DNA from 2 places in the Mammaliicoccus sciuri genome. Region 2 is predicted to be linked to the other one. Evidence: riboswitches for the same ligand, from Rfam matches in the RefSeq annotation. Region 2 holds a riboswitch; the other holds the start of a gene.
What was found. Region 2 has a riboswitch for FMN ahead of ribD (bifunctional diaminohydroxyphosphoribosylaminopyrimidine deaminase/5-amino-6-(5-phosphoribosylamino)uracil reductase RibD). Riboswitches for the same ligand answer to the same signal wherever they lie in the genome.
Positions count from the first base shown of each region.

Region 1: linked by a shared signal. The riboswitch ahead of MUA60_RS07610 (ECF transporter S component) and the one ahead of ribD (bifunctional diaminohydroxyphosphoribosylaminopyrimidine deaminase/5-amino-6-(5-phosphoribosylamino)uracil reductase RibD) in region 2 are both predicted to bind FMN.

Region 1 is NZ_CP094824.1:1,459,560-1,464,000, reverse strand. Features, by position in the region: gene MUA60_RS07620 (helix-turn-helix domain-containing protein) at 1-922, opposite strand, end outside; gene MUA60_RS07615 (ferredoxin) at 1,027-1,275, shown strand; gene MUA60_RS07610 (ECF transporter S component) at 1,317-1,865, opposite strand; FMN riboswitch at 1,945-2,074, opposite strand; gene MUA60_RS07605 (ATP-binding protein) at 2,150-3,892, opposite strand; gene MUA60_RS07600 (response regulator transcription factor) at 3,892-4,441, opposite strand, start outside.
Region 2 is NZ_CP094824.1:1,830,425-1,834,865, forward strand. Features, by position in the region: gene ribH (6,7-dimethyl-8-ribityllumazine synthase) at 1-115, opposite strand, end outside; partial or broken gene ribA (GTP cyclohydrolase II) at 136-1,285, opposite strand; gene MUA60_RS09430 (riboflavin synthase) at 1,297-1,929, opposite strand; gene ribD (bifunctional diaminohydroxyphosphoribosylaminopyrimidine deaminase/5-amino-6-(5-phosphoribosylamino)uracil reductase RibD) at 1,934-2,980, opposite strand; FMN riboswitch at 3,124-3,256, opposite strand; gene MUA60_RS09440 (hypothetical protein) at 3,740-3,943, opposite strand; gene MUA60_RS09445 (FAD/NAD(P)-binding protein) at 4,021-4,441, opposite strand, start outside.

The DNA of each region.
Region 1 (4,441 bases), 370 kb from region 2:
CATAGCAAACATACATGAGTTTGATTTCGAAATACGTAAAATCATTTAACACTTCATAATAAAATTTCAAATTTTGATTAGGTGTTTGTTGAATAACTTCTATAAATCTAGCGTATTGTTCATCACTTACGTATAAATTCTTATCCTTTAAATAACCTTTAATAAACATTTCAATAATATGATCATGAATAGTATGTGTCTTAACACGTTTAATGTTTGCAAGTTGATCCATATCGTAACTGCGATTTAATAGTTCATATGTAGTAAATGTTTGTTGGTTTAACAAAGGCTGGTAGTTAATCTGAGATAATATTGGATAGCGTTCTTTATTTTGTATCGTAACTTGGATAAATTGATATTCTTCTACTAACTGTTCTCTTAAATCCATAATACCAATGTCTTCAATCATTGAAATTTGTTCAATTGTATAAGGTGTTTCCCGAAAACCTGCTAATAAATAATGCATATAAATTGTTTGAAAGTATGTATTCATATCTTCAAATAGCTGATATATTTCTTCTATAAATTGATTTTCCCCTACTTCTTTAATGTGTACATAAATTTCTTTAGCTTTAAATTGTATCTCTTTATCATTGATGATTGGTTGATACGCTAAATGGTTATGCTTTTTTTGACTAATCATCTGAGTTAATAATAAGATTGTATTAACAGATTGAATGGCCTGACTATAGAAAAAGTCGCCAATAATTGGCTTATTAATGTGTTCTACAGGTTCGTTAATGATTAGTTCGAATTGTTCAAATTTCAAATTTGGCAAAGAGCCATAATACAATTTTAAATGTTCAATCGTGGCATCAAAATATGTTTGATGAGTCTTTTTACCTATTAAAATATTATAAATACTTTTATCAGTTTTGTTGTCATGCTTCATGGAAAGGGTTTTCAGTATAATCTGTTTCAAATAAGTCACCTCAAATAACATAAAAATGTTGAAATCTCTAAGTGTTATCACTAAAATAAGTATGTATAATAAGTGTAGCATGTTTTTTAAAGGAGGCGAAAATTTTGGCTAAATACACAATAGTAGATATGGATACATGTATAGCATGTGGCGCATGTGGAGCAGCTGCCCCTGATATATACGATTATGATGATGAGGGAATCGCCTACGTGATACTAGACGACAATAAGGGAATCGAAGCTGTACCAGAAGAATTATTAGAAGATATGGAAGATGCTTTCGAAGGTTGTCCGACAGATTCAATTAAAATAGCAGATGAATCATTCGATGGAGATGCACTTAAATTCGAATAATATATATGAGAAAGGCTAGGATGTGAGGTCCTAGCCTTTCTTTATTTTATAATAGACTTAAGTTTATCAAATATTATAATGTATATGACAGAAATGACAATACCTTTAATTAAATTAAATGGGATAATACCGGCAGATACGATTAATTTTAAATTATTTGCGATATCTGCAAGATTCATAATTTGTCCGTATAAAGGTAATAGAACAAAGTAATTCATTAAACTCATTAGAATTGTCATCAAGATTGTACCAACTGATAATCCATATCCCATAAATAATTTTGATTTTTTCATGCGATAGAAATAATAAGTTGGAATGACGAGACATATTGACGCTAAAAAGTTAGCTGTATTTCCAATTGGTTCGTGTGACACAATTAAGAAATTCAATACGTTTTTAAATAATGCGACTAATATACCTGAAACTGGACCGAACGCAAATGTTGCGACAAGTACAGGAATATCACTGAAATCCATTGTTAAATATGGTGGTAAAAATGGCAATGGAAATTTCAAAAACATTAAAATAAAGCTGATTGCGATGAGCATACTTACAGTGAGTAAGCGTTTTGTTTTGTTATCGTTAGACATATAAACTCCTCCTATTCATCTCGTAAGAATAGGAGGAAAAATTATCGCAAAATAAACCTAGTCAAGACTAGATTTTTTCCTCCATCTTCTCCCATCCAGACTTTAACTGTCGGCCTTAGAATTTCACTAAGTCAGCCAATATACATACATATATTGGGTCGCGGGCTTTAACCGCCGGTATGGAATTACACCAAACCCCGAAGATGAATTTTTTTATTTAGTTTTAATTACAAAATATATATTAGCACATTGGTCAGGTATTTTCATCTAAATAACTCAACAATTTAAACTTTTGGTAAAGTTATTGTAAATTGAGTGCCTTCACCCTCTTTACTATCGACTTTAATCGTACCATGATGTGCATCTATAATTTTTTGAACGATAAAGAGACCAAGTCCTGTTCCATGTTTACCTCTTGTGCGAGAAGCATCAACTTTATAAAAACGATCAAATATTTGATTTAAATGTTCTTTAGCAATACCTACGCCACTATCTTGAACTGTTATAACAAAATCTTCTTCATCCGTATCATCAAAGACGACATTAATAGAATCATTTTGATGTGTGTATCTAATCGCGTTATCGATTAAATTCGTTAAAATCTGCTCAACACGATCACTATCTCCATACCAATTCGTAAGATTTCCAATATGTTTAACGGATAAATTCAAACCATTTTCTCTTGCTTGAGGTAAGAATTTAGTTTCAATTTTGTTCATTAATGTTGAAATATTAAAGTCATCTAAATGAACTTTAATGCCTTCAGCATCCATTTTGGCAACTTCTAATAATTCATTAATCAATCTACTTAATCTTTTAGACTCATCTAAAATAATATATAAGAAATCATCAACATCTTTCTTCTCTGTAACAATACCGTCAACAATTGCTTCAGTATAACCTTGTAACATAGAAATTGGTGTTCTTAATTCGTGTGAAACGCTTGCGATAAAGTCTTTTTTCATTTGATCCATATGGTGTTCGTCGGTCATATCACGAATGATTACTACTATACCTGATGAACCATCATTTTGAATGCTATCGATATATGTTGATATAACGACATAATATTTATGACCTAATTCGTATTCGAAAAACTGCGTATCCTTCTCTTTAAATGTGTCATTTCTTTGTGTAGATATATCAACATGATCAAATTCTCTTACTTCTTTTAAGAATGTATCGGCTTTTGAGTTAGTAATAATGATTTCATTCTTATCATTAATGCCTAACACACCATCGATCATTGAATTAATGAGTTTTTCTTGTATGTTATTTTTCGATTTAACATCATCAATGTTTGTACGGATGTCTTTACTCATTTTATTAAATGCTAGACCGAGTTCGCCGATTTCATCACGCGTATAAATCGGTACTTTTTCAGTATAGTGACCTTTAGCAACTTTAAAGGCTGCATGTTTTAATTGAATTAAAGGTTTCGTTATTCTGTTTGAAAGGAAGAATGCAAAGACCGTACTTACGATTAATAATATAATGGCTGAAACAAGTATACTCAGTGTAACAACATTTTGAGCTTCTTTAATGGAGTTGATATCTTGGAATAAAAAGATACCTGCATCTTCCTCAGGAAAAGCTTGAGAAGGATAGCCTAATAAAATATATTGATGTTTCTCGCCGTTATAAGTTAAATTGATTTCTTTTAGTACGTGTTTATCTTCATTAAACACTTTGTCGAACGCATGATTAGTTCTAATCTCATTAATCATAACTTCTTTTAATGGATTTTCAGATTTTGCTGTTAAATCATCGCTATTTTTAACGATTATAAGTCCAGCAGGGTCTTCAACAAGTGCTCTTGCATAATCGATTGCTGACTCTTTTTCGTGTGAACTTAGTAATAATCGTTCTATTTTGCTTGCATTATTATATAAATTTTCACCTGTAGTAGATGTATTATAAGATTGTAAGAAAGTTATAAGAAATCCGCTTAATAAAAGTAAAACTGTCGTTACTATTAAAATAATAGATAACCACAGTTTTACAACAACACTATTTAATCGATTCATTATTCAGGAACCTCAAATTTATAACCGACGCCCCATACTGTATGAATCATTTGTGCAGCATCTTCAGAAACTCTATTTAACTTTTCACGTAATCTTTTAACATGCGTATCAACTGTTCTTAAATCACCATAAAATTCATAGTGCCAAACTTCTTTCAACAGTTGTTCTCTATCAAATACTTTATCAGGTGATTTTGCTAAATATAATAATAATTCATACTCTTTAGGTGTTAAATTTACTTCTTTTTGATCTGCTAATACGCGATGTGCGTCATTATCAATGACTAAGTTTTCAAATACAATTAAATCTTTAGCTGTATTTGTTTGATTAACCATTGAATGATTTGTTGTACGTCTTAGTAATGCTTTTACGCGTAAGACAACTTCTCTAGGTGAAAATGGTTTGACGATATAATCATCTGCCCCAATTTCAAATCCTTCAACGCGATTATTTTCTTCACCTTTAGCTGTTAACATAATAATAGGTGTTGATTTTGTTTCTCTTACTCTCTTACATACTTCGATTCCATCTATTTCAGGTAACATTAAG
Region 2 (4,441 bases):
TGATTAAAGTATCTTGAGCTCCATCTAATAAACGACCTGTTATAAAATCGTTAAATCTACTCACGACGATTGCTACTTTTAATTGTGATCCATCCATTTTACCTTCAAATTTCATTTTAAAAACTCCATTCTATTTTATATTAAATGACCCATTTCATGCTTTTTAGTATTGATATATGATGCATTTGTTTCGTTCGGTTCAATGACAACTGGAACTCTATTAGAAACATGTATACCTAAATCTTGTAATTGATTAAATTTATCTGGATTATTACTGATGAGTTGTATTTCTTCTATATTAAAGTATTTCAAAATCTGACTCGCTTCAGTATAATCTCTTAAATCCGCTTCAAAGCCTAAAGCTTCATTAGCAGTAATCGTGTCATATCCTTGTTCAATAAGTTCATATGCTTTAAGTTTATTGATCAGACCTATTCCTCTACCTTCTTGAGGTAAGTATAAAATCATACCACCATGTTCTTGAATGTATTTCATTGAATATTCAAGCTGTTCTCCACAATCGCATCTAGCACTATGGAAAATATCACCTGTCACACATTCAGAATGTATACGTACATTCATACCATTTTTGATTTCTCCTGAACTAATGACAATATATTCTTTATCGTCTAATTGAGATGTAAAGCCGTACATATCGAATTCACCGTATGAAGTTGGTAATTTAACTTTAGATTCAAGATGTATAATTTGATCATGGTGTTTTCTATACTTTACAAGTTCATCAATCGTTATCATTAACAAACCATGTTTACGTTTAAATTGATATAAATCATCTCGACGAGCCATCGTGCCATCATCATTCATAATTTCACAAATAGCACCAGCTGGTTTCGCTCCAGAAAGTTTCGCTAAATCAACACAAGCTTCTGTATGACCTATTCTTTCAAGAACACCATTGTCTTTAGCTATTAATGGAAATACGTGACCTGGTTGAACAAATGCTCTTGGTGACGTTTCATTTATTAATGCTTTAATCGTATCTGCTCTTTCAAAAGCACTAATCCCTGTCGTACTTGATGCATGATCAATACTTACAGTAAATGCAGTCTTATATTTATCACCCGTTTCAGTCATCAATTTCACTACTAATCGGTGCACAGATTAAACCTCTCGCATGTGTAGCCATAAAATTAATCGTTTCAGCTGTTAAATACTCAGATATAGCGACGAGGTCACCTTCATTTTCTCTATCTTCATCATCTACTACAATAATCGGTTTACCACTTTTAAGTTCTTGTATGGCATCTTCTACGTTATCAAACATGTTATAGCCTCCTAAAATCCTAGATTAAGTAATTTCTCTTCGGATAAATTTGAATGATTTTGTCCCGTTGCTTTCTGCACATATTTAAATAACAAATCCGTTTCAATATGTACGCTGTCACCTTGTTTTTTATTAACAAAGATTGTACAATCTCTCGTTTCAGGAATTAAATGAATTTCAAATTTTTGAGGATATAATTTAAAAATTGTCAAACTAACACCATCAACTGTGATAGATCCTTTATCAATCATTTGATTTAATAAATGCGCTTCTGTAGATATTTCAATAATCCATTCATCTTGTCTCTTTGAAATATGTTTAATAATGCCCTGACCATCTACATGTCCACTTACAAAATGACCGCCAAATCTTCCGTTCGCTAACATCGCTCTTTCAAGATTGACTTTGTCATTCATTTTCAAATGTTCTAAATAAGTTACTGAGATAGTTCCAGTAATCACTTCCACTTTAAAAGTAGAACTTGCTTTCTCAGTAACGGTCAAACAAACACCATTAACAGCAACGGAATCACCTAGTGATAAATCATCCATTATTTCAGTGGCTTCAATTGTTAATGTTTTAACGCCTTGGTTTGTGCTTGTATTCTTGATTACACCAACTGTTTCAATGAGTCCTGTGAACATCTTGTCACTTCTTTCTTAATGTTATTTTAAGATCTCCACCAATGATTTCTGTTGATATAATTTCAAATAATTTACTATTGGATAAAGGAACCACATCATGCGTTTGATAATATTGATATTTTCCTTGACCACCAATCATCTTCGGGGCTTGATAAATAATTAATTGGTCTACTAAGTCTTGTTCAATAAACTGACTTACAAGTTTAGGACCTGCTTCAACCATCACTTGAGCATATCCATCTTCATATAAATCTTTCATTATCGGTTTTAAATTTGATAAATCACTCTTCTTAACTTTAATATGTTGATTCTCATAAGTGTGAAATGATTGCGAACTCGTTACAACAACGACAGGATTATCTTCATCTTTGAATATTTCATAATCACCTTCAAAGCTTGATTGCTCTGTTAATACAATTCTAGTTGGATTACTTAACTCAGGATTACGAGAAGTTAATAATGGATTATCTTCACGAACTGTCATCCCACCTGTCATAATGGCATCATGTTGTGAGCGCAATTTTAATACATCTTGTTTAACTTCTTTAGAAGTAATCCATTTACTTTCTTTGTAATCTGTCGCAACTTTACCATCTAGGCTTGTAGAAATTTTCAAAGTAATAAAAGGTAATTTCGTTTGTTGTTGAAGAAAAAAAGCCTCATATAAGTCTTCTGCTCTTTTTGAAGGCTCATGTTTTACATCTATTCCAGCTTCGTACAACATTTCATGACCACTATTTTTAAGAGAATCATCTTTAACTGCATATACAACTGATTGAATACCATTGTCGATAATCGCTTTGGCGCAAGGTGGTGTTAAACCATAGTGTGAACAAGGTTCTAAAGAAACATATATTGTTGCACCTTGAGCATCTTCACCTGCCATTTTTAAAGCTTGTATTTCAGCATGTGCTTCACCCTTTTTTAAATGTGCTCCAAAACCTATAATTTTATGATCTTTAACAATAACAGCACCAACAGAAGGATTCGTACCCGTCTGCCCTTGTAAACGTTCAGCTAAATCAATTGCAAAATCTAAATATTGATTCATTTCTTTACCTCCTAAAAATAAAACCCACCGAAAATCACTTTTCGGTGGTTGGGAGTAAAAATGTATCACGAAATAAGCCTTTTATGAAAAAAGACTTTAACATTTTAAGTATAACGAAATAAGCGTATAGCATACGCTGTCGTCTATTCTTTCTCCCATCCAGACTATACTGTCGGCTTCAGAATGTTACTGAATCAGCCATAAATGAAAAATCACTTATGGGTCGCGGGCTATTATACCGCCGGTTGGGAATTCCACCCTGCCCCGAAAGAATATATTATTAAATTATATATCAGTAATCACTGATGACATCATTCTATACCATATCACTAAGAATTACAATTGAAGAAGTTAAATTTATTTTGTTGTTGTTTGTGTGATGATTTCAAAAAAGCTGATAACGGCGGTCTTGTGAACACTTCTGGTCAAACTTGTTTATAACGATGGTCTTGTGAACACTTTTCGGCCAAACCTGTTCATAACGGGGTTGTTGTGAACACTTTCGACCAAACTTGTTTACAACGGGGCTGTTAGTTACAAAAGTCGGCTGAATTGTAACTATAGACCCCCTTATTTACAAAACTCCTCTGAATTGTTACTATGGACAGCCTTAATTACAAAACTACTCAGAAGTGTTAATACTGGTATTCTTATTTGCACTTTGTATCAAAACTGCTAATAACGCCCCATCACCCATACATAAAAATAAGCTTGAGACATCAAACATTGTCTCAAGCTTACATTTCAATTTCCATTATTCTACTTCTTTTTTGATTTCGCCTTTTTAACTTTTTTTCTTTCTTCTAATTCAATATATAAGTCATTGACTGCTCTTACGGATTGATCGACTAATAATGAAACGCCATTTACATCAAAATTTACTCCACTTGTTAATTGTCCAATTACTTTTAAATTTGGCATTGTACCGAATTTTGGACTAATGACTTCATTTGAATATGGCATGACAAGAATACCTCCAAATGGATGAGCAGCTATAATTTGTTTGTTCTCTAAACCTTTAATAAAATGCTCTTCTTCTGTCAGTTCTGATAAATGTTTTTAGGACCAGTCGCATTAATGACATAATGATAACTTGATTCTTCTTGTTCACCTTCATACTTAATTCTAAATTTACCGTAATATTTTCGTACATTTTCTAATCCTTCTTTAACGACAATGTCTTCATTTTCAATCCATTCAATCAATTGTTTCGCTGAAGATTGAGGCATTGGATTCGCATTACGTTTAAAGTGATGCCCATACTTTTCTAAAAATGTCGACTTATCATCAATTGTCATGGCATTCCAAACAGGAATCATATGATGTTTTACTTCTTCAACAAATGATTGAAAATGCCCTACTTCGTCTTCATGTCTTAAATCATATTTCATATTCGCTACATTATCTTTTTTAAATCGATAAAGCATTTTTTTCAAGTTAATATTTTGATATTCACATTCT